DNA from 2 places in the Levilactobacillus sp. LN180102 genome. Region 2 is predicted to be linked to the other one. Evidence: riboswitches for the same ligand, from Rfam matches in the RefSeq annotation. Region 2 holds a riboswitch; the other holds the start of a gene.
What was found. A riboswitch is a leader RNA that binds a small molecule or an ion and turns the genes downstream of it on or off. The one in region 2 is predicted to bind thiamine pyrophosphate.
Positions count from the first base shown of each region.

Region 1: another riboswitch for thiamine pyrophosphate. It lies ahead of ACP4IT_RS02670 (ECF transporter S component); the one in region 2 lies ahead of thiM (hydroxyethylthiazole kinase).

Region 1 is NZ_JBNIIX010000003.1:33,627-48,440, forward strand. It holds gene ACP4IT_RS02620 (hypothetical protein) at 1-76, opposite strand, end outside; gene ACP4IT_RS02625 (asparaginase) at 159-1,142, shown strand; gene ACP4IT_RS02630 (hypothetical protein) at 1,224-2,387, shown strand; gene ACP4IT_RS02635 (hypothetical protein) at 2,442-2,786, shown strand; gene ACP4IT_RS02640 (zinc-ribbon domain-containing protein) at 2,802-3,044, shown strand; gene ACP4IT_RS02645 (LBP_cg2779 family protein) at 3,125-3,316, opposite strand; gene ACP4IT_RS02650 (hypothetical protein) at 4,018-4,383, opposite strand; gene tenA (thiaminase II) at 4,462-5,115, opposite strand; gene ACP4IT_RS02660 (energy-coupling factor transporter transmembrane component T family protein) at 5,140-5,793, opposite strand; gene ACP4IT_RS02665 (ABC transporter ATP-binding protein) at 5,790-7,199, opposite strand; gene ACP4IT_RS02670 (ECF transporter S component) at 7,224-7,787, opposite strand; TPP riboswitch at 7,877-7,968, opposite strand; gene ACP4IT_RS02675 (serine hydrolase) at 8,166-9,089, shown strand; gene ACP4IT_RS02680 (serine hydrolase) at 9,311-10,489, shown strand; gene ACP4IT_RS02685 (chloramphenicol acetyltransferase) at 10,535-11,203, opposite strand; gene ACP4IT_RS02690 (GIY-YIG nuclease family protein) at 11,213-11,542, opposite strand; gene ACP4IT_RS02695 (DUF2087 domain-containing protein) at 11,539-12,297, opposite strand; gene ACP4IT_RS02700 (PTS transporter subunit EIIC) at 12,662-13,939, shown strand; gene ACP4IT_RS02705 (alpha/beta hydrolase) at 13,936-14,751, shown strand.
Region 2 is NZ_JBNIIX010000010.1:34,521-49,334, reverse strand. It holds gene ACP4IT_RS07375 (LysR family transcriptional regulator) at 1-480, shown strand, start outside; gene ACP4IT_RS07370 (DUF2922 domain-containing protein) at 599-835, opposite strand; gene ACP4IT_RS07365 (hypothetical protein) at 856-1,050, opposite strand; gene ACP4IT_RS07360 (hypothetical protein) at 1,156-1,710, opposite strand; gene ACP4IT_RS07355 (hypothetical protein) at 2,025-3,131, shown strand; gene ACP4IT_RS07350 (hypothetical protein) at 3,359-3,742, opposite strand; gene ACP4IT_RS07345 (hypothetical protein) at 3,756-4,064, opposite strand; gene ACP4IT_RS07340 (Y-family DNA polymerase) at 4,057-5,355, opposite strand; gene ACP4IT_RS07335 (ATP-binding cassette domain-containing protein) at 5,840-7,765, opposite strand; gene thiE (thiamine phosphate synthase) at 7,842-8,495, opposite strand; gene thiD (bifunctional hydroxymethylpyrimidine kinase/phosphomethylpyrimidine kinase) at 8,495-9,310, opposite strand; gene thiM (hydroxyethylthiazole kinase) at 9,334-10,122, opposite strand; TPP riboswitch at 10,350-10,455, opposite strand; gene ACP4IT_RS07315 (oxidoreductase) at 10,503-11,339, opposite strand; gene ACP4IT_RS07310 (ABC transporter permease) at 11,364-12,122, opposite strand; gene ACP4IT_RS07305 (ABC transporter ATP-binding protein) at 12,119-12,769, opposite strand; gene rlmD (23S rRNA (uracil(1939)-C(5))-methyltransferase RlmD) at 12,982-14,445, shown strand; gene ACP4IT_RS07295 (hypothetical protein) at 14,527-14,814, shown strand, end outside.

The DNA.
Region 1 (14,814 bases), on a different contig from region 2:
CCGAAGAACTATACTTTTTGGGATGGACGTGTGGCCCCGGGTGGTAGTATGGATCAGTTTCATCTTTTTTCGCCATTTGATGATCATCCTCTCCGAATTCTAACTTAATTTTACTGCAAGTAGGGTACAATGTGGATACCAATATTTTTCGAAAGAAGTTGACACGAGTGAAGAAGATTTTAGCCATCCACACTGGCGGCACGATTTCCATGTCGCAAAATGACAAGGGGGAAGTGGTCCCTAACGCGCAGAATCCAATTGCCCAACAAGAAACTATTTTGGCCGGACGAGTGGAGTTGTTTACGGATGAAATGTTTAACCTGCCTTCACCCCACATGACACCGGTTCAAATGTTACAAATTAAGCAACGAATTGATCAGGCCGAACGAGACGGAATTGATGGTGTCGTGATTACTCATGGGACGGATACGTTAGAAGAGACTGCCTACTTCCTAGACCTGACATTACCCAGCACCATTCCAGTCGTCGTTACTGGCGCGATGCGGTCCTCTAACGAAGTAGGATCTGATGGCTTGTATAATTTCCAATCGGCGATTGAAGTAGCCGCAGATGATGCCTCACGAGGGAATGGGGCGATGGTCGTGATGAATGATGAGATTCATACGGCCCGTTATGTGACCAAGACGCACACGACCAATGTGGCCACTTTCCGGACACCAACCTTTGGTCCAATTGGGATTGTTGCTAAGGATCATGCAGCTTACTTCCAAAAGCTCATTCGCCAAGATACGTGTGATATTGACCATGTAGTCGATCACGTTTACTTGATTAAAGCGTACGCGGGGATGGACGGTAGTTTGTTTGACTTCCTTGATAACGATGAGACGGCTGGTCTAGTCATCGAAGGGTTAGGCGCCGGTAATTTACCACCCCAAACGTTACCGGCAATTCAACGACTACTCGACCGCAAGATTCCAATTGTCTTAGTCTCACGGTGTTACAATGGGGTCGCCGAGGATATTTACGATTATCAAGGCGGCGGTATTGAACTACGCAAGATGGGCTTAACGCTGTGTCAAGGCCTAAACGGACAAAAGGCCCGCATTAAGCTATTAGTTGGTTTGAGCGCTGGTTTGCAAGGTGACGCACTCCGTCAGTTTTTAAGCACAGCCGTTTCTTAAGTAAAATGGCAACCGACTTGACGGGCTATTTTAGGCAATATATGGTAAGATTTTCAAATAAATAGACAAGGGGGTCGTCATGTGAATTCAATTGTGAATGATTTAAACCGGGCCTTGGCCCAGCACCTGCTGGTCAACGTTTACCAAACGAATCAAGAGGTCGTTTATACCGGCTACGTGACGACAGTCAGTGACACTGGGATTATTCTGGCAACCTATGATGATTATGGGATTCCAGATGGTGCGGTGTTCCTGGACTTAACCGCCATTGATGAAGTTGAGTTTTCAAGTGATGATTTAGATAATATGGCCTTTCGAATTCAAACGGCTCAAGATGAGCAGTTTGTTCAAGCTGGTGGGTTGACCCTACAATTTGACGGGCACCGGGACTTGAAACGGCAGGTACTCAGTCATGCGTGGGTGGACCATCTCGTGTTGATGTTGGTGTTGAAAGATGACGAACACTTTTACGAGGGAATCGTGACCAGCGTTGCCGCCGAACAGGTGAGCTTACAGTTGCTTAACAAGTTTGACTATACGGATCAACCGTTATTAACGCTGACGCCCAAAGACATTGAGGTCATTGAATTTCAGGGACAAGAGTTGACCTTGCAAGGGATCGCGTTACCGCATCTGCAAAAGTTAAGTCACGTTGCGCCAACGACGGTTACTGATGCTGATCAGTTTGCGCCGACCTTGCAACAGCTAGTCGGTAAAGAACCGTTGGTGGCCTTGGTACCAAAGCATAATCGCGAGCTATTCTTCGTAGGACGAATTAATACGGTGACCGCTGATGGGGTGATCATGAATCTACTAGATATGACCGGCCAATTTGGCGGCTATACACTGATGCGACTTAGCGAGCTACACGAGATTGTTTTGAAGTCTGATTATTTGCAAACTATGCGGTTGTTTGCGTTACTCAATCGTGCGCGGCAACAACCGATTCAGCCGGTGCTTAATGATGAGCGACTCTTCGATGCTACGGTTGACCAGTTTGGTGCCCGAATTAGCCAGGCAGCCGCCTTTCGCACGATTATTCGTTTAAAACTGCATGATGGCACGGATTTGCTCGGTTTCCCAAGCCAGGTAGGTGGTCAACGATTTATCTTCCATGAGATTGATGACCAGCAGGTCGACCAAGTTGGTCAAGTTTATCGGTTAGCCGATGTCGATGAGGTGGCCTTTGGCTACTTGGATGCGTATCTGGTAGAGCGCCAATTGCGAGTAGAAGGCGATCTGTAACGATTACGGAACGGGAGGGTTATCTCCCGTTGCGCTACATAAGGAGTTTTTAGGATGAAATGGAAACAAATTCCGCGTTGGCTACGCGATACAATTTCAGTCGTTGTAGCGATGTCGGTGTTATTAGTGATTTACGATGCCTTTTTCGCTAAGCACGTTAATTGGGCGTTAGTGCCCTTACAGATTGTCGTCGCCTTTCTAGCGGTGGGCGTCTGGAGTTTTTTCAGTTACCGGAGTCAGCAAAAACGTCAATTGGCGGAGGCACAGAAGAAAGCGGCCGCTGAGAAGCGTCAACAACAGCGACAAGAACAACAAGCGTTGGCGGCTAAAGAGGCGGCGGTTGCTCGTCAACGCAATTTGGCGCGTAATCAGGCTCACCAGCAGCGCCGTCACGAGTAGAGGGGAGGCAGTTGAATGGCAGCTGATTTAAAGTTTTGTCCGCATTGTGGCGCTCCGGTGACAGCTACAGATGATAGTTGCCCGAAGTGTCAGACGGATCTGCGTCCCTATCGAACGAATGATCCAGTGGCGTCGTCACAGAAGCTGAATCTGGGCGCGCTATATGCCAATCCTTACCGTGAGGGAATGAAACGGTTACGTAAGCGAGAAGTGACGCCGGATAAGCCCAGAAAGTGGCATTGGCCATGGTCCAAATAAATTAATGGCAAAAAAAGATCCGTGTCAGTTAAGTTAAGCTGACGCGGATCTTTTAGCTTTAAGTTCAAAAAGTAAGCTAACTATGGCTTAGTTGTGATGAAACTTTGCAAAGAACGCTGTTCATCGCTAGTCGGTTGTAGTTCGCCAGTCTTAATAGCATGGAACCGTTCGACTGAAATTCTTGAGCCGAAAGCCATTTCACCATCTGTTTTATCGTATTTCTTTTGGTAGGTGATGATTGCTTCGGCCAAATCGGTTAATTCTTGACTCATTCATAACCCCTCCAAATGATAATCGTAATGACTGCTTAGGTTCATTATACTAAAGTTTGGCAAAAGCGGCAGGATAAGTCTCAATATCTGGAAATTTTTTTGGATTCTACTTGATGAACGGCGCAAAATTGCGTAAACTTATACCCAATACGATGTTTCTTAACATGCTAATGGGATGTGTTACTGATTTGTTAGCGGATTTTTGCATGGCCGTCACAGTCTTGCAACACTTCTTGATTAAGCTAGTCGGTGGATAGTCATAGACGGCGACTAGTGAGGTGACCTGATGAACTTAAGACGAACAATCTATTGGCTCATCACGGCAGTGGTTGTGTTGGCACTTGTTAGTGGGCTTTCCTGGTTTATGATGGGAAAGCGGACAACCACTCAAGTAAGGTCGCAACCAGCAATGGTTGATTCCTCGCGTGTGCGCGCTTTTCGTACGACGCTTAAATAACTGCGAACAGGATGAGGATGTTCGCCCCGAAGCTGGGTTTGCCCAGTTGTTTCACTTTAATCAACGGTAATCATAATGATTACATGACTACAGTCACTTGTAGTTTATCAAGCAGGGAAACGGGTCGGCCTTCGGGTTGGCCCGTTTCTTTTTGCCAAAAGTGTGGGCCCGTATCCATTGGCGTCTATTTCAGTTAACTAAAACACAAAGAGTCCGAGGCACAAGCCCCGGACTCTAATAAAGATTAATGAACATGGTGCCAGTCACTCTTGCGGTCATGAATATCAGTCCGAATCCCCAAAATGGCAATTAGAAAGGCAATCAGGGCGATAGCGATGATTCCTGTCCAGAACCAACTTTGGGTATAGATAAAGGTAAAATAGGCAAAACCTAAAGTGCTTAATAAAATGACGGCAAGGCTAATCAATAAGTGTTGGCTGTGAATGAAGATAGCGGCCAGCGCTAAAACAACGGCGCCACCAAACATGTCATCGCCACTAGCACGACTACCAAAATTCCCCCATAGGGCATACCCCTCAATCAGCAGACCTAGCGCCAAGGCTAACCAGCCAAAAAATTGGACAAACGTCAAGCGTTGTATTCGTTGCATCTTGCCACCTACTTTCCCCAAATACTAGCCTTATTATAACGCACAACACTAGCATTGGAGAAGTGATCACTGGCCGCGTTAGTTGACAGACCAATCTTCGTGGTCTAATGCCATTTGCCAGAAATTAAGTTCATACCAGCTGCTTTTTTTGAAGATGGCTAACAGCTCAGACGTGTTTTGTGGCGTGGCCACCAGATTAGCGAGGGCCAGTTGATCGGTCATTTCGTCGGTATAATCATCGGCGTTATAGCTATCAATCCAAGCCTGGTAAATCGGAACGGGTGAACCAACCTGTGCCAGCATTGCCCCAATCTCAGCATATAGCCAATAGCAGGGGAGTAAACCAGCAATGGCACCGGCTGATCCTGCCGTCATCAGTGCACGATATAGATGGCTCGTATAAGCATAAGCACTAGGCGCCATGGGGGTTGCCGCAAGATCGTCATCGGTAATGGCTAATTCTTGAAAGAACCCTTGCCGGACAGCCATCTCACCGGCTCGTAGTTGTGCAGCGTTAGCCCGTAGTTGCGCAATGACTTGGGGTTGTTGACTTTGATCGGCGGCGAGGTCATGAACTTTAGCGAATTCTTGTAAATAATAGTGATCCTGAATCAGGTAGTAACGGAATGTTGCTAACGGAAGAGTTCCCGCTTGGAGCTGTTGGATAAATGGATGGTGTTTAGAGGCCGCCCAACTTTTTTGAGTGGCTGTGTGTGCTTGATCGGTGAACATCAGTGAAACTCCCTTCAAATTGAGCTAAGGCAACCCACAGAACAGTCCCAATTGGACTAGCAGTAGGCTAAGCCCAAGTAACCACCAGTCGCGGTGGCGGAGTGGAATAGTGGTGGCATAAGTTCGTGGGGCCCCTTCTACGAAACCGTGAGACGTCATGGCAGCGGCCAACTGGTCTGACCAGTTCATAGCGGCAAGGATAACTTTAAAATAAAGCTGGGGTGACCAAATATGGAGTACTTGGCCGCGCATTAAGGCCGCCGCTTTGATAGTTGCAACTTCCGCTTGAATTTTGGGCATGAGGTTGAAGGCGGCTAGAAAACCATAAGCAAATTTAGCCGGTAACTTAGCGTTTTGTTCTAACGAACGTGCGAGAGCGAGTGGTTGTGTGGTCTGGCTAAACCAGCCACCAAGGTAGACGTACACAAAGATTCGCGTGAAAATGACGCCTAAGAAGTGGGGTGTGGTGCTTCCCTGGAGTTTTAGTGACCAGACTAAGGCACTGGCGAAAAAGAGTGGTACTGCCGTCAGCCAAAGCAATCGCTTGAGAGAGACATGGGCATAAATCATTAATAGCAAGCTCACGATCAATAAGGCCAGATTGACCGTCCACACCTGTGTAAATGAAATTTCAAAAGCAATTAGAATAACGAGACTGAGCTTTATCGTGGGATTCATTGATCGGCCTCCTGATAACGTAATTGGCAATCGGCTAACTGCAAATGTAGGGTAACGAACCCATCGAGACCACTGAGTTGGTGACTAATCATGATTAACGTTAACTGCAAGTCGTGCTGAACGGTTTTGAGAATCGACAGCACAGTTTGGATTGAGTCATAATCTAAGCCTTTTAGAGGCTCATCTAACAGTAAGACTTGCGGAGCCATCATTAGCATACACAGGAGCTGGACCTTTTTTTGTTGACCGCCACTCAGCGTGTAAATAATTTGATCACGCTGTTGGGTAAGGTTAAGTTGCGCGAGTAACTGATCCACACGTTCAGGCGTAAAGTACGTCTGCCGACCGTACTTATGGGATAAAGCAATCTCTTCAGCAACGGTAACGTTGAGAAATTGTGCACTGGCCGATTGAAACATGAGGGCAACTTGGCGCGCATAAGCTTTGCGCCGGCGTTTTTGAATGTTAATGCCGTCATAAGTCAGGGTGCCTTGATAATCGGTTAGCCGGACGAGCGCGCGTAAGAGAGTGGATTTGCCACTCCCATTAGGGCCCGTAATCAAGGTTATTTGATGGGCAAAGAGACTTAAATCTTGCGGATTGATGAGTTGTCGCGTGCCTTGTCGTAAGCCGAGGTCTTGTCCCTGGAGAATAACGGGGAGCTGACGGTCGGGTAAGGTAACGTGAGTCAGTTGGCGTTGTGGTGCGCTAAAGATCGCCAAGCGTTGTTGAGTCGCTTCTGGAGACAACGTGGTCAGATGACCGGCTTCAAGGACGGAGAGATGATCAATCCACCGCTCATAAAAGCTCAGGTCATGGTCTGCTAGAATGATCGTTTTACTATGAGCCTGACTGAGCTGAACCAAGTTCTGCAATAGGTCCAAACGAGCAGCCGGATCAATGCTAGCAAAGGGTTCATCCAATAGAATCACCTTACTATCCATTGCCACAATCACAGCCAAGGCAACTTTTTGTTGTTCACCACCGGAGAGGTGCGTGAGATGGCGATTCTTAAGGCTGGTAATGCCCACAAAGTCCAAGGCAGCCGCTATTTTAGCTGGCATCTCGGCTGCCGGAATCTGCTGATTTTCTAAAGCAAAGCGCAGTTCGTCAAGGACGGTATCCATGGTAAATTGCGTACTGGGTTCCTGAAATAGCATAGCGACTTGACTGGCACGTTGGGTAGCTGGTAACTCCTGTAATGCTTGGCCGGCGAGTGTTATCTGGGAACCGGTTGGCAAAGGCAACAGTCCAGCAATGAGTTTTAATAACGTTGATTTTCCACCACCGGAGGGTCCGGTTAGTAAGTTAAAACTGCCATCGGGAAAAGTCGCTGACAAGTCAGCTAAGACCGGGTGCTCTTGGTTGGGATAGGTAAAAGTTAAATTGCGAATAGCGGTGGTCAAGCAAATTCCTCCAAACAGTTAAGGTTAACGGTTAGTTGTAGGTAAGACGTGGGCCCGGATTAATAAATTGGCAATCAGCTTGGTTAAGACACCGCCAAAGAAGAAGACGGATAGCAAGCGAACGACAAATAATAGCAATAAGAAGTTAAGGTGATAAGTGGCATAACCACTACGTAGTAAGTCCCAAGCGAAAGTAACGATGGTGGTGGTTAAAGTACTGAGGGCTAATGTTCCCCAACCAAAACGCTTATAACCAGTCGCTGCAAAGCCAATTTCAGCCCCAAGTCCCTGGATCGCTCCGGAAATTAACGTACTAGCTCCCCAGATGCCGCCGAGAAACATTTCGACGACGGCGCCGAGAAATTCCCCAAGGGTTGCGGCACCAGGAATTCGAATGATGAACCCCGCTAAGGGACCGGCCATCACCCAAACTCCCAGTAGGATTTCATTGGCGAGCGGTTGTAAGCCAAGGGGGGCCAATGCTGCTGCTAACAGGGTATAGACCGGGTTCAGGGCCCAGAAAATAACGCCCATAAAGATTGCCAGAATGGTAACCAAGATAATATCGCGTAAATGCCAGTTTTTCATGAGATGAAACCTCCTAAAAATTCATTAACTGTGGCGACCAAATGACAAAAAAATCCCCACTAAGTCATGCCTAGTGGGGTTCATTGATAAGTCTAAATTAGACGCGTTCCCTTCGCTGGTCCTAACCAGAGCAGGTTCAATGGGTTTAATCTCAGCCATAGTGGCACCCCAGTCATATGTGATTAACTTTAGCCTAACCAATTTGTTCAGAAATTGCAACCGTTACCGAGAATAATCGTAACCAAAGGATGACCGGTCACGGGGCACAACCATTCAGGGGAAAGACGGGTTAATCAGTAACCAGATAATTTTGACCAGTGGGGATCACCTATGCTAAAATTCATAGGTTATTTTAATTATGTAGAAAGAAGCGGCGGAATGAAAAAAATGAAGTTAAAACGGTGGGGCCTGCTGGTGATGGCGGCGATCTCACTAAGCGGTGTGACAACTGCGGTTACTGCGCCAGTACAGGCACACGCAGCAACGTTTAAATTGGCTAAGGCCAAAGCAGCAGTTGCCATGAATGCAGATACGGGGAAAGTGGTGTGGTCTAAGGCTGGAAATACGGCCCGACCGATTGCCTCTGTGAGCAAGATTATGACCCTTTATCTAACCTTAGCTAAGGTTAATGGGAAGCAAAGTAACTGGAACCATAAGGTTAAGATCACTAGCCGCGGGTTGGTCTCAATGAGCCGAAGTGCAGCCTGCGGCGGATTTAAGTTTAAGCTGGGTCATAAATACACGGTTAAACAGTTGTATGATGCAGCTTTCTTAGATTCATCGAATAATGCCGCGATCGCTTTAGGTCAATGGGTTAGTGGCAGCAATGCGAAGTTCATTAAGAAAATGAACGCCCAAGCTAAAGCGTGGAAATTGGGGAAAGCCCATTTTGTTTCTGCCTCGGGTCTTGAAAATAGCGACTTGCAATATTACGGTTATCGCTATGGTACGGCGAATGCCAATATGGTTTCTGCCAAGGATGTCGCGTTGATTGCCCGGCACTTAATCACGGACTATCCCCGGGTTTTAACGGATGGACAAGCAGGATCGAAAAAGGTTGATGGTCAGTTGTGTTACAACTACAACAACCTCTTGGCCGGCCGGAAGTATTATCAGGCTAGCTTGAATGTGGATGGCTTGAAAACCGGTTATACACCATTAGCCGGTTACTGTTTTGTTGGAACCGGTCAGATGGCGGGTAAACACTGGATCATCACAGTTGTCTTGCATGATGAGGATGAATTTACGGAGACGCGTTCTCTGATGAATTATGCCTATCAGTTAGCCGGTATGGATGCTTAATGAATCGAGGTCGTCACTAACGAATACGGGTTAGTGGCGTCTTTTTTTGTGGAAATTGTCCTTCGTCAGCAAGTTAGTTAAGCCTAGAAACGATGGATTACGATACCGTTACGTCCCCAACAAGCAAGTTACAAAACGATGGCTATCCTTGTTTGGTCATTGTTGTCCGTGTTAGGGTAATCCTTGGAAGATTTAATCTGAGAAAAGAGGACAATGTAATTATGGGATTGAAGAAAGCCAAACGCGCAATCATGGCGGTGGCATTGACGGCGGCGATTGGTAGTGGCGTGTTGGTTGGCACACAAGCTACGGCACAGGCGGCAACGGCATACAAAACAGTTTCCACGAAGACGTTGACGAAGACCGCTTATCACAAAAAGAGTACGGCTGGTGCGCTTTATAATCAGACACATACCAAGAAGGTGGCCGCACTAAAAACTTACCCCAACACCACCTGGTATGCGACCAAGCAAGCGACATTAAAGCATAGTAACTCAAAGGGCATTTACTATTACGTTAAGAATAAGTCAGGCTCGGTCAAGGGCTGGATTTGGCATGGCTACCTGAAAAAGGGGAAAGCGCCATTTGGGTTGAAGTATGCGAAGAATGCGATTGCGTTGGATTATACAACGGGTAAAGCCGTGTGGTCAAAGAGCGCGAATACTGTGCGACCAATTGCGTCCGTTTCAAAGCTGATGACGCTATACCTCGTATTGAAGAAGGTTGATGGGAGCGCTACGAAATGGAATCAGGTCGTTGATACCAGTAGTAAGGGCTTAATTGCGATGGGCAAGAGTTCAGCTTGTGGTGGCTTCCTGTTTAAGACCGGACACAAGTACACGGTCAAGGAACTTTATGATGCCGCCTTGCTAGACTCCTCAAATAACGCGGCCATTGCATTGGGTAAGTGGGTAGCCGGTAGTAATGCGAAATTTATTAAGCAGATGAATGCGCAGGCTAAGAGTTGGAACTTAGGTAAGGCCAGCTTTGTTTCGGCGTCCGGACTCGAAAATGATGATCTAAAAGCGTTCGGCTACGCCTACGGGAGTAAAAATGCCAACATGGTATCGGCTAAAGATGTTGCCTTGATTGCCCGCCATTTGATCAAGGATTATCCTCGAATTCTGACTGATGGTGCCGTTGGTTCTAAGAACGTGGACGGTCAGCTATGCTATAACTACAATAACCTGTTGAAGGGCCGGAAGTACTATCAGTCATCCTTGAAGGTTGATGGTTTGAAGACCGGTTATACGCCACTAGCCGGGTACTGCTTCGTCGGGACTGGGCAAAAGTCAGGTAAGCATCGGGTCATCACGGTGGTCTTACATGATATTAATGAATTCACGGAAACCCGTTCATTAATGAATCACGCGTACACTTACAGCAGTATGAACAACTAAGTAAAAGGCTCGTCGCAATTAAGCGGCGAGCCTTTTTACTTAGCCTTAAGCAGTCAACCACAATTCAGGGTGGTCAAAGACCCGCTGAAGTTCGTTAAAAAACTGACTGACGTGATAGCCGTCTGCTACCGCGTGGTGAATGGTAAAGGATAGGGGCATGAGCCATTGACCATCCTTAAAGGTAAAACGTCCAGCTTGAATCACGGGAAAAAATGTATTCAATGGCGTAAAGGGCAGTGGCGTGTAGCTGTTAAAATGCGTCCACGGAATGCTCCCAATCATGTAGGTGTTGGCACCTTGTGGGGCCTTGGGCATGGGGGTATGTTGGTCGCCATAAGTTGCCTGATCAGCGAGGTAGTTTTGATGAAACTGCTCGAAGCTAGGATCATAGGCTGTCCATAAGTTAGAGATGGTTAAATCATCACCATGGAAAGTTGAATACGACGGATGCAAAACATCGTATTCGACTAGTTGACCGTCCACCTGTCCCACCCGAAATTCGGGATGTTTGGTTATCAGTTTAGTGACCAGATATAAGTAGGCCGGGTTAAATTTGCGGTCGTGTTTCGTGAGCCACGCTTTAGTAGCGGTAATATCCATGTCGACATTTAGAGTAAAGCCAGTGGGCATCATTTTTGTAAAGTAGTAAAAGTATTCACGCCGAGCCCAAGTTGTTTGATCAATTGGTGTGGCGTGGGTATTTAATTCAGTCATTTTATTCTCCTAATTTTGGTTATAAGCGGGATGGCATTTTTCCAACCATTCTTGTTTTAAATCTTTGAGTTTATGGCGCAGGTTGATGACATCAGTGGCGTCCTTTTTCCAGAGAACACGGTAACTAAAAGCATCAGCACCTAAACGATCCCAATCAGCTTGCGGGGCGGTATCATGATAAAAATGATTGTTCAAGTTCGTCTGATAATACCCCCAACGATTGTGAATATTGGGAACGGCATCGATAAATAGTTGACCAGTTTGGTCATTTTTAATTTGAATCACGCCATAGAATGTTGGCGTTAGTTTGTATTGTTGAATGAGATCCTTTTTGTTCATGAGAGCTCCTTATAGTTGGGGTTGCGCCAGTAGTCACGACCATCGGCTGTGCGGTTTAGGAAGCCATAGTCCACAAGATAGCGGCGCAAGCGCGGAAAATCGGTATAGATTGGCTTGAGATATTGGGTTAATGTAGTCTCATCGAAGTGTTGATCGGCAGGTAAGATCGTGGCAACTTGCTTTAGAACTACTAAAATGGCTTTTTGTTGCTTAGGCCAACGGGCCAGTCGTAAGGGGGTCGTACTGGTGAAATATTTGGCAGTTAGTTGTTGGTAGTCCCGAGTCGTGATGGCAAAACGATCATCGACTGCCCCGGTCTGTTCAGGTAAAGAAATAAACGTCTCTGCAGCGGGTGTCGTCTGGAAGACACGGTTGTAAATGGCCAGATAAAGTTTGGCCTGTTTAGCCTTTTCGCGAAATGTAAATTTTTGATGGCGGATGGTTGCAGCGGCGACTCCCATTTGTTTGGCAATCTCAGCATCTTTGGTTCCTTGACTGAATGCCGCAAGTAAATCCTGTTGTTTGGCCGTGAGGGTGTTATATTTACTTTTAGTTTGGATTAATAAATGAGTAGCATCAGGATGGGCCGTTTGTAAGTGGTGTTGAATCATCCGCTCAGCTGGATAAAAAGCGTCGTCTACTGGAAAGACTTGATCGCAAGCAAAGTGCGCATCGCAGTAATTACAGCTAAAGTAGTCGGCTGATTGATGCCAGCCTTGCTCTAATTCGGTAAGTGTTAGATCAATTTGCGTCATGGGATAACCTCCAATAGCAACAGTGTACATTTGTTTACTGAAACAGTCAACATTATTTTTTTAGTGTCTCTATAAAATAAACATTTTTCATTTAAAAATTTGTAAGTCAAATTCGTTGTCTGTCTAAGTGACGCCAAGTATGATGAGACCAGTTAAGCAGAGTGGGGGATGGCAAGTGATACTACAACTACTTGCGATTGATTTGGATGGAACACTGCTAGATGATGCCGGTAGATATGATGAGTGGCGTTTTGACACAGATTGCCACTTGGCTGGTTTGAGCAATGGTCTTTCCAACCGAATAGTTTAGACCTGTTCTGGTGGCCGTTGGGCTTACAATGGTGGGAAATAGGGGGCGAGAGTCATGCCAAGTTTAACAGTTTGGGGCCAGCGGCTTGTAAAATTTGAGCTGGCTTGGCAACGACACCAACAAGTTCGGGCAATTCGGCACGCGTTACGATTAACCTTTCCACTCGTTTTCTTGGGGAGTCTTGCCACGTTCATTGACCAGGCGTGGCTACAAACAACGGGCTACTATTATCAAACCCTTCACGTTAATCATTGGTTGTTGCAATTAACGTTATTGAAGCGTTATGTTCGGCTAGTTAGTGCGGGTACCTTAGGGTTTTCAGGAATCATGGTGGCGTTTGCGGTCAGCTATTATTTAGTCGCAGACAAAACGGCGCATTCGACTGACCGGTTATTAGCCGGGGTGACGGCGGTGATTGGGATGAAATTTTTTAATGTCGATCGCGGAACCGTCTTACAGGTACAATCCATCAAGTGGTCGGCTAACAACTTAGGCTTATCGGGGATTTTATTGGGAATCTTAATGGGGGTCTTAGTCGGCAATAGTTTTCGTTGGGTGGTTCAACGGCGGACCACGCAAGAAGAACCGTTAACCCAGTCGTTGTGGCTAACCAGTATTTGGACCCTAGGAACGGCCGCGGTGGGATTGTTGTGGGTTAGTGCGCAGACGGTGAGTTTTAATGCGACCCTTATCGGATTACTGCGTTGGCCTTTTAGACTGTCACATTTTATTGTTGGACTGTGGGGGTTCAGTGCCCTTACCGGAGTGTTTGCGTGGTTAGGCATGCTGGGGCCATTAGCGACCACCGGTCAAACCGTTGAGACGGCCCAAAATTTGGCGGCGGTGTTATTACATCATGGTTGGCAGCTGCCTTATCCACTGACAGTCCATATGGTAATCAGTGTTTATGCGAATTTTGGCGGTTCAGGGATGGTGCTAGGGTTATTATTGGCTTTGTTCCTGACGCGGCCGCCGCGAGCACAACGGCGAATTGGCTGGTTAAGTGTGTTGCCGACGTTAGGCAATTTAAATGCACCATTGATGACGGGGCTACCGGTAATTTTAGATCCATTATTAGGCATTCCTTTTTTATTAGCACCATTAGCGACGATTACAGTGAGCTGGATATGTTTACGTTTAAACTGGGTTCCGGCAGTTGCTTATCCATTGGCTGCTGGGACACCGGCACCACTGTTAGCCTATTTAGGGACCGGTGGTAATTGGCGAGCGTTCGCGTTAGCATTAGTCGATTTGGCGATTAGTACCGCCATCTATTGGCCTTTCTTGAAATGGTTATGGCTGGCTGAAGCACAGGGAGGCGATGAGAAATGAAGCGACGATTGCAGGGGTCACCCGTTCTTCTAATCGTTGGGTTGTTGGTCCTATTGTGCATACCAGGCTTTTGGTGGCAACCTCACCAAGCAGCGAGTGTCCGTGCGCATTACCAAAGTGCCTTAGCCCCCGTGTTCTTGGTACCGGGATCGAGTGCCACGCAGAATCGATTCAACGCCTTAGTGAAAGAACTGAATCACGAAACGCCTAAGCCCCATAGCCTGATTCGCGTGGAAGTATTAACGAATGGGCATTTACACTATAGTGGTCATTTGCGCCACGGTGATAATTGTCCCTTTATTGTGGTGGGGTTTGAAAATCATCATGACGGGTATGCCAATATTTTAAAGCAAGCGCAATGGTTTACGATCGCCTTTAAGGAACTGCAGAAAACGTATCAATTTAATCACTTTTCGGCGATGGGGCATTCTAATGGTGGGTTGATTTTGACGCTATTTATGGAACAAGACCTAGCGGCGACTAAGGCTAAGGCCGACCGGTTAATGACGATTGCCTCGCCATTCAATTTAGAGGAGTCCGATGCAGAAGTTGATACACCGTTATTTAAACAATTGGTGGCTAAGCGTGACCAGCTCCCCAAGCGCCTATTGGTCTACTCGATTGCGGGTAGTCAAACCTTTGCTGGCGATGGCATTGTGCCGTTTGATAGCGTGAACCGTGGAAAATTTATTTTTCAGGGGCGCGTGAAAAACTTTACGCAGATCACGGTGACGGGCGCTAACGCCAATCATGCAGATCTGCCTGAGAACAAACAAATTGTCGGCCTCATTCGCCAAGACCTCCTGACGTAACTGAAGGTTTATTTCGAGCGGCATAACGTGTAAACTGAGGGTATTAGGGAATAAAACGGAGGA
Region 2 (14,814 bases):
GGACTCTCTGCGCTCCCCGTGGCCGAAAAGCTAACCGTGTTACCGCTAGTTAAGGATGAAATCTACTGCATCACGCCCCGCGACTTTATCCCAGCCAACCGCACGACGGTCACGGCCGCCGATCTAGTCGACCAGAATTTTATTCTGCAACGCGGCGACTACGATAAGGATACGAAGGCGGCCCTCGACCATTACCAGATCCGGCCCAACGCGTTACGCTTCTCGATTGACGACCAATCCATCTTAGCCATGGTCGAAGCCGGCATGGGCATGGGGATTCTCCCCGAACTGGCACTAGAACGTCTGTCGGGCAACGTGAACGTCTATCCATTTGATACACGCTTCTACCGCACCATCTGCCTTGTCGTGAACTCCGAACAGGCCAAAGCGCCCTCAACCGCCAAGATGATTGCGGCGATTACGGACTACGTAACCACAACTTATCCGGATAAAGTCCTAGAACATCCCCACATTAACTAATGACACCCAAAAATCGGTACTCGCAGCTTTAATCCGCTGCCAGTACCGATTTTTTGTTAATTACGCGTTACTTGATGCTACTAGCCGTTCTTGACTCGTTGCGTTAAGTCCCAAACGGTTAAGCGGTTGGGACGGTGTCAACGGCCATCAAGGTCGTCTTCGTGGTCTCAACCATATCAGCCCGTAGTGGATCGGCGTACAAATTAACCCCATCCTTTACGAACAACTTGGCTTTAGCCATCTGGTTCATGACTGCCGCCACATCATCTGCCGTGAGTTCCGTGTTCACGTACTTCAACCGTAAATGTTTAACCCGCATATCGGAGCCTTTAAAGCTTAATTCCAGTGTCTTCATTCAATCCCATCCTTTCTGAATTAGGCAACAGCATTTTGGGTAGCGACCAGCGCGGTGCGGAATGGTAACCCCGTCAGCCCCGCCAGATACCCGCCGAAGGCCTCGACTTGCTTGGCATCCGGTGTCGCAATCGCGTGTTGTAACGTGATCTTGGCCGGCTGGTCGTCGGTGCCGAGGATAAACGTGATGGTGGTCTTCTGCCAGTTGGTTTGCATGGTGAAACTCCTCTCGTGGATCGTTATTAGTAAGTGATTGGCCAACCCTTACACTCTTACTAACGAAATTCCGCCGGAAAAAGTCGCACGTTTTTGCCAATCTTTTTAAAATTTATCTGGTGGCGTCAAAGCCTTTACCAGTCGGCGCACGACCGAACGGCGCCAACGAAAGACCGTGGCCCGGTTCACCGCGTGGCGTGCGGCAATCTCATCGGGGGATAATTGGTCAATCATGGTGCCGACCAGATACCGCCATTCCCCCGTGCTGCCGGCACCGCCAATCACCTTTAACAGGTATTCCCGAAAATCGGCTTGACCGATCGCATCCAAAATATCCTCGTCACTGGCCACGGTCGTTAGTAATTCCCCCTGGTCACCCACAGCTTGACGGTCTTGCAGGCGTAACTCACGACGCAAGCGGTCCAGCAAGGCCCAATAGAGCTTCTGCTGGGCATAAGCCAAAAAGTGGTGCGGCTTGGCTTCCGGGTCCTCGGGGAAAGCGGCATAAATCTCAGGGAACAGAAGGCGGGCCTCCTGTAAGTAATCCTCATAGTCTGCGTGATTGCGGCCAATGTGCAGACGTTTTAACGCCGCATATAGAATTGTTTCGTGGTCTCCTTGATACAAAAAGCGGTAGGCGGCTGCCTGAGTCGTCTCCAATATGGCTCATCCTTTCGTTGCGTGATGATCCATGGCCATGGAACAATCCCCACTTTACCGGAAGGTTATCCGTGTGCCTAATGCGGTTTTTTTCAGCAAATGGCCGGTTTTTTACCGTCTTTTTTTGGTAGATTACCCACTAAATCCCCGGCGCCGGCGCGCTTACCCTATTTGCCATATTTGCTAAATTATCTAAAACGTGAGGTATTTTACGATTTAACTGTTTAATTTTTTGATGTTTTCGCTTACATATAAAGTGATTTGTGCTATAAATAGATATGTTATGACAGTTTACTTACTGGAGGAGAACACACATGATCCAAACTCGACATTGGTTACTCGCAGCGACAATCGCTGCTTTATTAGTGGGTGGGTCAGCGTTAACTGCCCACGCCAAGACCACGACTCAACATGGTAACGCCCTAGCGGCATACAACGTTAAGCGGTATAAGACCGTGAAGAACCGGAATTTATTCGTTAAGCGCTACGCCTTTCAACAAAGCTACACCAATATTTTCCAGACCAGTCCAACCCACATCAGTAGTACCAAGGGCAAAGCCGTCACCTTTAAGTCCAACGTCTTCTTACCGGTGACTTACCAGCGGTCAGCTGACTGGGGTAATCCGCAAAGTGAGGTGTTGACCCCCAACGGCAACACACTCTACGAACTCATCACGACTAGCAGTCAGAGTACAACCGGCCGTATTGTTCGCTACAATCTCGGGGCCCTGCGTCACTTTGGCATTACCAGCACGCATATGGATGCCCTACGACGTGTAACTTACGACCATTCCGTTGGCAAGTTAACCGCAACGGACAAGGCCATCCTAAAGAATGTGACTGTTGGCCCACTCTTCAATACCGGCCACGGTCAATCCCTCGCTCGCAACCCTAAGAATGGCCAATTGTGGTTCATCGGTAAGCCCGGCGCCGTGAAGTCCAATGTTCAGCAGGTATCGACCAAGACATTGAAGCCAAGCACCAAGGTCAATTTCACCCTGAAAAATACGGTACCGATGGGGTCTAATCTGACCTTTGATAAGCACGGAAAAGCCTACTTCTTCACCTACTCAAACGGTGGCTGGGCTCCTAAGGGCGCGGTTAAGATTTATCAAGGAACCATCAGCGCCAAGTCCGTTCATTTTCATTTAGTCATGCAAGGCTTGCGGTACGCACCAGGAACCAAGCCCCAATCGATGGCTTACAACGCCAAGCGGAACCGACTCTACTTCGTTTCCGATAGTAGTCTCGCTTCTGTGCCCGTCAGCCAGCTGGGTAAGCTCAAAGCCAGCCAAGTTGAGGGGACGAACTTGAACGGTCAGCGTGAATTTGAAGGCTTACAGTTCACGAGCAACGGTTCCGGTTACCTCCTAGTTAACAAAGGGGCCGAGTTAATGCAGACGACACACGCCACTTTCTAACGTATAATAAAAGCGAACATCTTCGGTGAGTGGTCCACTGGAGATGTTCGCTTTTTTAGTTGCGCTAATTTCTCAAAATAAAACCGGGCAGACGATCTAAACAAACACCAGTAACCATGGTATACTGGCCCCGAGGCGGGCTTGATCCCACCTGAGTCACAACCATAACTCAATCTCCGATAATGGCGTTCATGACACAACTGCAGTGTGATGAACGCCGTTTGTGTTCAATGAGCAGCCACCGTGACACAGCGAATTGCCGTCAAGGCTAGTTGGTGATAGTTACCCGCGGGCAACTTCACCATAATCTGGTCATCAGCTACCCCGGCCACGGTTCCATCGAGGACCGCAACTGCCTGGTTAGCATCCAATACATTGAGTTGAACATGCACGTGGCGATGTGTCCGCCAGGCCAGCGCCAAGCGTTCACTAATCATTGCCACGGACTGACGGGGTTGCGCGGCTTCCTGCTGTTCGGCGGCATGCATTTTACGCAGTGCACTCGTATGGTCCGACAAGTAAAATCCCCCCCATTTCAACATGCCGCGGTCTTGATAATCGCGTTGGAAAAACTGGGTGGCGAGTTGATCATTCGGTTGTTTTTTTAACATATCAGTCCCATCCTTAGTGAATCCAGCGCTGACTGTGCGGCCAGCGCACGTGACCAAAGTTCACAAAATTTAAGGTCAGTGCCGTTTCTTGTCGAATACCCCACACAATACGCTCCAACACTTCTAAGTCCTGCGTGGCTACTGTGTGGAGCGGGATTGAGCGCTCCCGATGATGCGTTCGGCGAATGTCCAAGAAGAAATTAATCGCCGCACCATAAGGATTATTGATCACGTCAATCCGATACTGGCAATGCCACTGCGCCGTAAATAATGGGGCCAATCGGGTTAGGATCAGTTTCGTTTCAGCCTGTTCATCAATCATAGCTATTCCCCCCGTTATGTCCGCCTACCAGTGCAGCGCGACTCAACATCGTCCCGCCAGGTAGCAGGCTACTAGCCGGAATGACGGCAGTCGTTCCAAATCGGTCGCGTAACTCATCAATGAGACGGTCGAAGCGATCATCTTTAAGCTGGCGCTGCGGATTTTGAAATAAATCCAATTGAACATGACCGCTGGCACTCAAACGCGATAACCCTACGGCCAGATTGCGGACGGCTTGGCCCGACCAATACTCACGAAATAACGTCACCAATTCCCGGATAATGGTTTGGGCGTTATCGGTCGGTTCAATCCGGCGCGTATGGTGCAGGCCACTGCGCCCATCATCGGCTTTGCCATCCCAAGCAAAACCCACGGACAAGCTGACACAGGCGGTCTGCTGATGGTGATGCCGCATCCGGGCAATCACCTGTTGGGCAATCTCACGTAAGACCAGTTCGATGGCCTGCTGTTGATGATAGTCTCGTGGTAGAACCTGCGAGTTACTCCAGCTCTTTTCCTTGGCGGGGTGGATCTGTGCTAACTGACTGCGGTCAATGCCCCAGGCCAAGGCAAAGAGTTGCCCACCAATAATCCCCATCTCCTGTTGCAACGCATAGGGATTAACGTGCGCCAGGTCTCCCATGCTGTGAATGCCCAGTCGATTAAGATGGGTGGCCGTGCGGTGACCGATGCTCCACACCTTGGTCAGATCCGTTATCGGCCAAATGTGTTCGGGAAAGTCGGTATAGGTTAACCGACCAATCAGCTCATGGTCGTGTTTGGCCTGTAGATCCAGGGCTAATTTGGCCTGCGTCGGATTCTCCCCAATACCTACCGTGGTGTACAACCCCAATTCCTGGCGAATCCGCACCTGAATCAGGCGAGCAACCGCTTCCGGTGTCTCCCCAAACAAATGCCACGACTTGGTCATATCTAAGATTGATTCATCAATGGAATAGGGAAACAAATCAGCATCCGCAACATAGTCCCGGAAAATCCGGTTGATTAGCAAATTTTTCCGAATATAGAGATTCATTCGCGGTGGCACGACTAAAATACGGGGGTCCCGTGGCACCTCATACTGGCGTGACACGTTACTAATGCCGAACAGCTTCTTAGCCATCGGCGAGGCGGCCAACACCAACCCACTGCCAGTATTATCGGCCTCAGACATCACCACGATGACGGACTCTAGCGGATTCAATCCCCGCTCCACGCTTTCAACGCTGGCATAAAATGATTTATTGTCGATCATAAAGAATAGACCATGCGGCTCCTGCGAGTAATCCATAACATCAGTCCCCCCTTCAGTGCTTGTTCTTATTATACGAACATGAGTTCGTATTTACAAGCCTGTATTTCTCAAAATTATTTTTAATAATTTGTACTAATCCACTACTTAGCGGTCGTATCTACCAAATAATTCTCAACAAAACCAGATTAATATTTAAACTATTAGCACGTTTTTTAACTATCAGTGAAATTAGCATCAAACGTTACTTTTTTGTAATAGCTTTTATCTCGTTGGCGTGGTAGAATGAACTTGTGAAGTTAGCCCTAGTCAACTAACTTCCTCAACTTAAAAGCAGGACCCAGATGTGCCGCACTTAAACACGGCCGTGGGTCCTGTTTTCTATTACTCGAAATCACGTTACACGTACGCCTATTTGTTACAAGCACCTTATTACCAGCAATAAATAGTTCACAGGTTACGATTGATTCAAATAAAAGAGGCATCATCCCGCACATAACTCGGAATGACGCCTCTTTGTTGTTTATTCATAGGCCAATGATTCAATTGGATCAAGTTTAGAAGCCTGCCCAGCCGGAGCTAAAGCAGCCAGCAAACTGATGATAATCGCCACGAAAATGCCGAAAATCATATAATTACTGGTGATCTCAATGATGCTGTAGCCAATGTACTTCGTCGCCACGTTGTTGGCAAAGTATGCGACCAGTTCCGTGAAGATCAGAGCTAGCACACTGGAGGATAGGCCCAAGAAAAAGGCTTCCGACAAGAATAATCGGCGAATGTCTTTCCGGCGAACTCCCAATGCTCGGAGAATCCCAATTTCTTTGGTCCGCTCTGAAACACTGATGTATAACACGACAATAATCATAATCGCGGAAACCAGCAGTGAAATGCCGGCAATCGCCGCCAATACGTAGAAGGCCAATTGGATATAGGTGTTCAACGTTGAAACCAACGCGCCCGCGCCGGTCAATTGATACTGCTTCTTACCGTTGCTTGCTTTGAGTGTCTTGATTTTGTCCTGAACACTCGTCACATTCTGGAGGTTATCAATAACCACTGTCGCAAAGTTGGCATGGAAGGTTAACTTCTTAGCCGCATACAATTGCCGAACCGTGGTCAAATTGGTTTGCACCTGTCCGGCGCTACCATCAGAAACCCCACTGACCTTTAGTGATTTAGTCATCACAACGGGTAAATGCTGCTTGTTCATTCCCGTAATCGAAATCTTTACTGACTTGCCGATTAATCGGTACGGGTGTTTTTTGTTGAATTTCTGCGCAAAGTCTTTCCCTAAAACGACTTCGCCAGTCGCCGGCTGATGCCCTTTTTTGATGCTCTTAGCCAACATCTGGTCGGTCGTGGTCTGCATCACCTGAGCCGTCGCACTAGCGTTGTCCCGTTGGACTTGCACATTACTCCCGTAATACCCGAGCTGAACTTTTTTGACGTGACTCAGCTTTTGTAGGCGACTGAGATCACTCTGCGTCACCGCGAGCTTCTTCGGGTCCTGACTGTCCGTATTCTGGGCAACTTGAACCGCCGTGGGTTTAATTTGCGAATAGATTTCGTGGTTCATGTAGCCTTTGACCCCACGACCTATGCCCAGCATCAAAATAACGCTAAAAATCCCAATCGAGGCGCCAAAGATAATCAACAAGTTTCGTTTTAAATTATAGCGCATATGCTTCAACGCCATCTTGACCATCGCCGTAAAGCTCAGGTGTTTGGCTGGTAACGCCGCGTGCTCCTCCACTGGGAATGGGTCCTTTAACCGTGTGTCATGGTCAATCACCCCATCGGCCATGTGAACGATCCGGGTACCGTGATCTGCCACTTCTTGGGAGTGGGTCACACAGATGACTAGCTTGCCATCCGCCGCAATCTGATCCATCAAGGTCAGAATCTCCTGTGTATTTTGGGAATCCAAAGCCCCCGTCGGTTCATCAGCAATGATGATATCTGGGTCTGAGGCCAAAGCTCGAGCAATCGCCACCCGCTGCTTTTGCCCACCGGACAACTGATTGGGGTGCTTGTGGATATGTTCCTTTAACCCCACCCGGTCCAGCAATTGCACCGCGCGTTCATGCTGTTCCTTGCGACTGAGGCCCGTCATCTGTAAGGACACCAACACGTTATCCAAAATACTCAAGTGACTAATCAAATTAAAGTTTTGAAAAACAAAGCCAATCGTTTGTCGCCGATAAGCGTCTAACTGCTTAGCCGAGATATCCCGAACGGAACGCCCATTGAGTAAGACGTCCCCCTCATACTGGGCATCTAACCCCCCGATGATATTCATCAGGGTGGTCTTCCCCCCACCAGACTCACCTAAAATCGACACAAACTCGCCGCGTTCAAACTGTAAATTAATCCCCTTTAAAACTGGGAACGCGACTTTATTCATATAATAGGACTTATGAATGTCCTTTAACTCCAAAAAGCTCATTGGCTTCCTCCCCTTTGCGGATATACTCGAAGCATACCCCTTTTAAGGTCGGCCGACAATCACTTTAGCGATTAAATTATTTACTGAAGGCTTGACGCATCGCCGCCGTATCAGCATCAACATCGTGACTGTGCGTCAGTAAGGTAATCACGGCCACACCGGCGGCACCCGTTTCCGCAATGGCCGGTAAAGAATCGACCGTAACCCCGCCGATGGCGACCACGGGAACCCGGGACTGGGCCACCAACTTTTGTAGGCCGGCAGTCCCCACCACTGGATCGGCATCAGCTTTAGAGGTGGTTGGAAAAATCGGGCCGCTACCAAGGTAGTCAATGCCAGCAATCGCATTAGCCGCAGTAACTTCAGCCATCGTCGAACACGACAGCCCAACGAAAATATTGTGGCCAGCAACCGCCTGAATGACCTGCTGAATCCGCTGGTCGCTTTGCCCGACGTGAATCCCATCGGCATCAAGTGCTAAGGCGAGGTCAACGTCATCATCCACGATAAAGGGCACGTTGGCCGCGCGACACTGTGCCCGTAAGTCCCGGCCCAAAGCTAGGCGTTGTTCCGGCGTCAAGGTACTCGTCGCCTTATCCCGGAATTGAAAGGCGGTAATTCCAGCTGCCAACATTTTCGCTAGGACATCTCGCAAATCCTGCCCCGGAACATCTTGGCTCCCCGCTACAAAGTAGGCCCGTAACAGACCTGGTTCAAACGTTACTGACATTATTCCGCGCCTCCTTGATTATAAGCCCAGTGATTCAGTGGTCCGTGACCGTTGCCCACCGCAATTGGATTGGCAATCGCTGCGGTTACGAAGTCTTTAGCTATACGGATCGCCGTTTCAAAGTCTTCGCCCTTAGCCAGCGCTGCGGTAATGCAAGATGACAGTGTATCACCTGTCCCGTGTGTGCGCACGGTATCCATCCGCGCAGCCGATAACCAAAATGAACGGCCGTCTACCAGTAAGACAAAGTCACTCGCTTGATCGGGCGTTGCTTCATGACCACCCTTAATCACAACATTCTTAGCGCCGAGATCTTGTAAGGCCATGGCCGCCGCTTCCATCCCCCGATTATCGGTAATTGTTAGCCCCGTCAGTCGTTCCGCTTCTGGTAAATTGGGCGTCAACACATCGGCCAATGGCACCAGTTCATCACGTACGGTCGTCACCGCGTCATCAGCCAGCAGAGCCGCGCCACCTTTGGCAATCATCACGGGATCGACCGTCAATAAACCAAAATCATACTTCTTGAGGTTTTCCACGACGCCATGAACGTGTGCCGCATCAGCCAGCATGCCTGTTTTGCACGCTCGAATTTTTAAATCGGCCGCTAACGACGCAAATTGTTCATCAATTAATTTTTGTGGCAGGGCCATAAAGTCCTGCACCCCAAGTGTATTTTGCGCCGTTACAGCGACGACAACCGCCGCACCGAAGACTTGACACGCCTGCATGGTTTTGAGATCCGCCATGATACCGGCGCCACCGCCACTATCAGTCCCGGCGATGGTTAACGTTTGTGGAAATTCATTTGCCATCATGCTACTTCCCTTCCAAGAGATTATTCATAAGCCGCAACGGCTTCAATTTGAGCCACCGTTGTGGATTGTAAAGCATCTAATAAATGCACCGTGAAACTGCCCGCACCAACGTCAGGCACCGCTTGTACGACCCGTTGGCCAATCGCCGCAAAGACCAAGCAAGCCGTTTGCGCCGCTTCAAAGGTGTCCGGTGTCACGGCACAGAAAGCCGCCACAATACTCGACAGCATATCACCAGACCCCACGTGTACTTGGAACAATGGCGTGCCATTCAGGACCTTCACCACCCGCGTACCATCGGTAATAATATCCGTTGGCCCCGATAAGATCACGACGCAATCCAGCTTCTGGGCACAGGCTTGGGCAATCGCCACAAGATCTCCCGCACCTTCCCCGGCATCGATCCCCTTAGCTTGCCATGAAATATCGGCTAGCGCCGCAATTTCCCCAGCGTTTCCCCGGACGACATCGGGATGGAAATCCGCCAAAAGCCCCGTGGCCACTTGCTTACGATACCGCACGGCCCCAACTGCAACGGGATCAATCACTAGCGGCTTATGCTGGGCGTTAGCTTGTTGGCCGACCGTCCGAATTTGTTGAATCTGAGCTTGCGTAAATGCTCCCAGGTTCAAGCACACGCCACCAGCCAAGCCCACCATTTCACCGGCTTCGGCTGGTTCTTCGGACATAATCGGCGACGCCCCTAACGCATTAAGGCCGTTCGCCACATCCTGCACCGTGACAAAGTTGGAGATGTTAAAGACAATTGGGTTCTGGGTCCGTAGGTCATCAAGTAAAGCTAATTTCATGGTAAGGTCCTCCCCTTTTCTTTGCGAGCATCTGCGTCACCAAGCACTTGGACTGTACCAGCAAAATGAGCCGGATAATCTGCCAGTCAGGTGATTTATGACGGCCCCGGTTCCGCTGAATGACCCGCTAGTTAACAGGGTCAACGCCACTTGACTTTATTCGTTAGGCCATAAAAAGGCCACCGGTGTACTCACAAAGAGAAACCGGTGGCCCGACTATAATTCATTTGGGTGCCACGACACGTTCCCTCCGCAAGTCTGAACTTGACAGGTTCTAAGGGATCATGGCGTTGCCATATCTCAGCCCATTTGTGGACACCCCTAGTGTTTTGGTTATTTTTAGTATAACAGTTTTTGCCGCAACGGCAATCAAACTTAGCTTAACGTTTAATGCGTTGCGTTGCTTCACCGATTAACCACCACAACCGATCGATGGTCTTATCGGATAGGAAGCGCCGGGCGACGACTGCCTGACTACCAGCCCCCGCATGGTAACGAGTCTTGGGCCGCCGTGATAGTGCCGCTCGATCGACCAATCGCGCAATCACCTGTGGTTTACTAGAAAAGCGCTTGACCGCTTGTAAAATCGCAGCGGCCCGATCGGCTGTTGGTTTATAGGGCCCCACCGCTGACGTTTCACGTAAATGGTTAGCTGCAATGTCAGCCCATTCTGACTGAATCGCCCCCGGTTCAATCACGATGGTGTCAATCCCCAAAGGAAATAATTCCAACCGTAAGGCATCGGATAGGCCTTCTAGAGCGAATTTGGAAGCAACATACCAGCTAGCTAGTGGTTGGGCAATCTTCCCATCCACAGAGGTAATGTTAATGATCCGACCGCTGTGTTGTTGCCGCATCATGGGGAGCACCGATTGAATCAACCGCGCCGCACCAAATAGGTTCACGTCAAACTGGGCCTGCGCTTGATCCATTGGCACATCTTCCAGGGCACCCATCAGACCATACCCGGCATTATTAACGAGAATATCCACCCGACCAGTCTCGCCAACAATCCGGTCAACGACATGCTCGACACTCGCCGGATCCGTTACGTCCAAGGCCAACGTGGTAATACCGAGGTCATCTAAGTCATTCATCCGGCTCACCCGTCGCGCACCGGCATATACCTGCACGCCATTGCGGTGCAGGCTCCGAGCAATCGCATTTCCAATCCCGGAAGAAGCTCCGGTTACCAACGCTACTTTTCGTTGTGTCATAGCACATTACCTCCTGAATTTTTCCTAATTAATCAACTGTTTACGCTCATTGTAGAAGCCTTTGTAGGCCCAATAACACGCTAACACCGAGCCAATACTGGTGGCCGACATCAACATGAAGGTCACCATAATCTGGTACTTAATCGCCCGAACGGGGTCAACTCCGGCAAAAATCAGGCCCGACATCATCCCCGGTAGACTAACGATTCCCACCGTTTTGGCCGAATCAATTGTGGGTTGCATGCCCGTTTTAATACTGTCACGCAAAATATCTCGTGACGCGTCTTTTAGGTCCGCCCCCAACGCCAACTTCTCTAAAACGGCTTGTCGTTCTTGCTTGAATTGGGCGTTCAAGTTGCGATAGCACAGGCCAATCGCCACCATTGAGTTCGACGCAATCATCCCGGAGATGGGGATCATCTGTGCTGGAATGAACCGAATGGCTCCCGCCAACATAAGAACGCCTAATGTGACGCCCGTACTCAGAAAAATCGCCGCAATCGAAATCGGCAAGGCTCGCGGAATCCCGTTGCTACGTTGCTTGGCATTGTAGCCGGCATTAAAAATAATAATTAAAATTAAAATGAGCGTCAGCCACAGATTATTAACCCGAAAAACCGACTTCAGCAAATAGCCGACCACAAAGAGTTGAATGACGGCCCGGACAACCCCGATAATCATGCCACGATCAATGCCCAGCTTTTCCTTCCAACCAATGGCTAAGGCAATTACGACTAACCCGAGTGCTAACAACAAAGATTGATTATTCACTGCTAAGTTCATTGGACACCTCCGACAATCTGACCATTCTCAATCGTCACCAAGCGTTTAGCCGATTCAATTTCGCTTTGGTCGTGGGTGATAGCAATAATCGTTAAGTGGTCATCTTGGTTAAAATGCTGAATCATATTCCACACAAACGTTTTATTTTCGACATCTAGCCCCGCCGTAACTTCATCTAAGATAAGTACTTCGGGATAAATCATCACATTTCGTAATAAAGCCACTCGTTGGCGCTGTCCACCAGATAGGTCGGTCACATGTTTCGTTAGATCGGCCTCACCCAATCCCACATATTCCAGCGCGGTAATCGCCCGTTGCTGGTCAAACGGTTCTTGGCGAATCTGATACGGAAAGGCCAGGTTATCGGCCACCGTTTCGCCAAATAGTGTGGGTTGCTGAAAGGCATACGAGACTCGCCGTCGATAGGCGATGGGATCATAACTTTCAATCGGCTGCCCCGCAAACCGCAACTCACCGCTGGTCTTACTTAGTAACGATGCGATAATCCGGACCAGCGTGGATTTGCCACTACCGGATGGACCGGCAATGGTCACCCATTCTTGTTTATCAATCTTGAGGTTTACGTCTTGCAAAATCGGGGTATCTCCAACGCGATACCCAACATGTTGAAGCTCTAGCAAGCTCACAACGACCCCTCCCTTAAATTAAACGATCCCTCTAATTGTACCGAACTCGCCAGTTTTTGCCTATGGAAGCGACTTCTAAAATACCAAAAACTGCCGAACTCCCGAATACCAGTAAAGTTTGGTATAATAGGCGACGGTATTGTGTCTCTCGTCACGTAAATTAGGGACACAACAGTCTTGTCTAAGAGATGTCATCAAGTTTAGGAGAAAATATGGCAAATTATGAATCTAAGAACCATCGCGGTTACCATCGTGACCGCAATCAACGGCCCCATCAAGACCAACGACGTGCCCGGCAAACGGAACGGGTGCAAGTCGAGGTTGGTCAACGCTTTCCACTGACCATCAAGCGCATGGGCATTAACGGTGAGGGGATCGGGTACTACAAACGGATGGCCGTTTTTGTTCCCGGTGCTTTAACCAACGAAGAAGCCGTGGTCGAAGTGACCAGTGTGGCTACCCGTTATTTGCGGGCTAAAGTTCACCGAATCCGTAAAACCAGCCCCCACCGAGTGGAACCCCGCGACAGTTACGCCGATCAAGTCGGCGGCTTTGAACTGGAACATTTGGATTACCCAGCCCAGCTGGCCTTTAAACGAGACGTGGTCGCTCAGGCTCTGGAACGTTACCAACCCGAGGGCTTTCACAGTTATGACTTGCGGCCAACCTTGGGAATGAAAGATCCTTATGGCTACCGCAACAAAGCTCAGTTCCAAGTTCGCCGTAACGCCGAGGGTCAAGTCGAAGCCGGCTTATACGCTGAACGGAGTCATGATTTAATCGACCTACCAACCTGCTCCGTCCAAATGCCTGTCACCATGACCGTCATGCGAGCTGTGGTCGCTATGCTGCAAGACCTTGATATGCCGATCTACGATGAAGAACAAAAATCAGGGATTGTCAAAACTTTGGTCGTGCGGGCCGCGGCACACACTGACGACGTGCAACTGGTCTTCATCACCAACTCGCCTAAGCTCCCGCATAAACGCGAATTGCTGGAGCGCATTGCTAATGAGCTGCCCCAAGTAACCTCAGTGATGCAAAACATTAACCCCGGTGAAACCTCATTGGTATGGGGCGATGATACTCGCCACTTGGCTGGTGCCGAGGCAATTACGGAAAAGCTGGGCGACTTGACCTTCAAACTGTCAGCGCGAGCCTTTCTCCAACTCAATCCGGCACAAACGGAAGTCCTCTATGATGAGGCCAAGAAAGCCCTCGACTTACAACCCGGGCAAACGGTCGTTGATGCCTACGCCGGTATCGGCACGATCGGGCTGTCATTAGCCGATGTCGCTGCCGAGGTTCGCGGAATGGAAATTATTCCCGAAGCCGTCGATGATGCGAACGCTAACGCCGCGGCTAATGGGATTACCAATGCGCACTATGAAGTTGGTACAGCCGAAGACCTATTGCCTAAATGGGTCATGGCGGGCTTCCGTCCCGACGCCATCGTGGTTGATCCACCGCGTACCGGCTTAGATGCTACGTTAATTGAAACCATTCTTGCCATTCGGCCAAGTAAGCTGGTCTACGTTTCCTGCAACCCATCGACGCTGGCTAAAGATCTGGTTGACCTGACGGCTGACTATCGGGTTGAGTATATCCAGTCCGTTGACATGATGCCCCAAACTGCCCGCTGTGAAGCAGTCGTTAAATTAACGCGTCGTCAATAGATTAATAGGCAGACCCGCTGTTTCGTGTTAGACTTTTATTTAACGATTAATGACCGAATTTTAAGAAAGTTGGCAAATGACATGCAAGATCCTTTCAAGGGCTTCAATGACGATCAGAATAATAACGGCGACGGTCCACAAGGATTTCCGTTGCCACCGAACTACGCGACCGTCGTGAATCCTGAGACGGGAAACATGCGGATCGCTAAGGTTGGGTTTTCGTGGACGTCATTTTTATTTGATGCCTTCCCTAGTATTTTCCGGGCTGATTGGTATAACTTCCTATGTATGATGGGTGTTGAACTCGGAGTCCAGATGCTTCTATTGATGAGTGTTAGTGGTGAAGCACAATTAGTCCAGTATACGTCA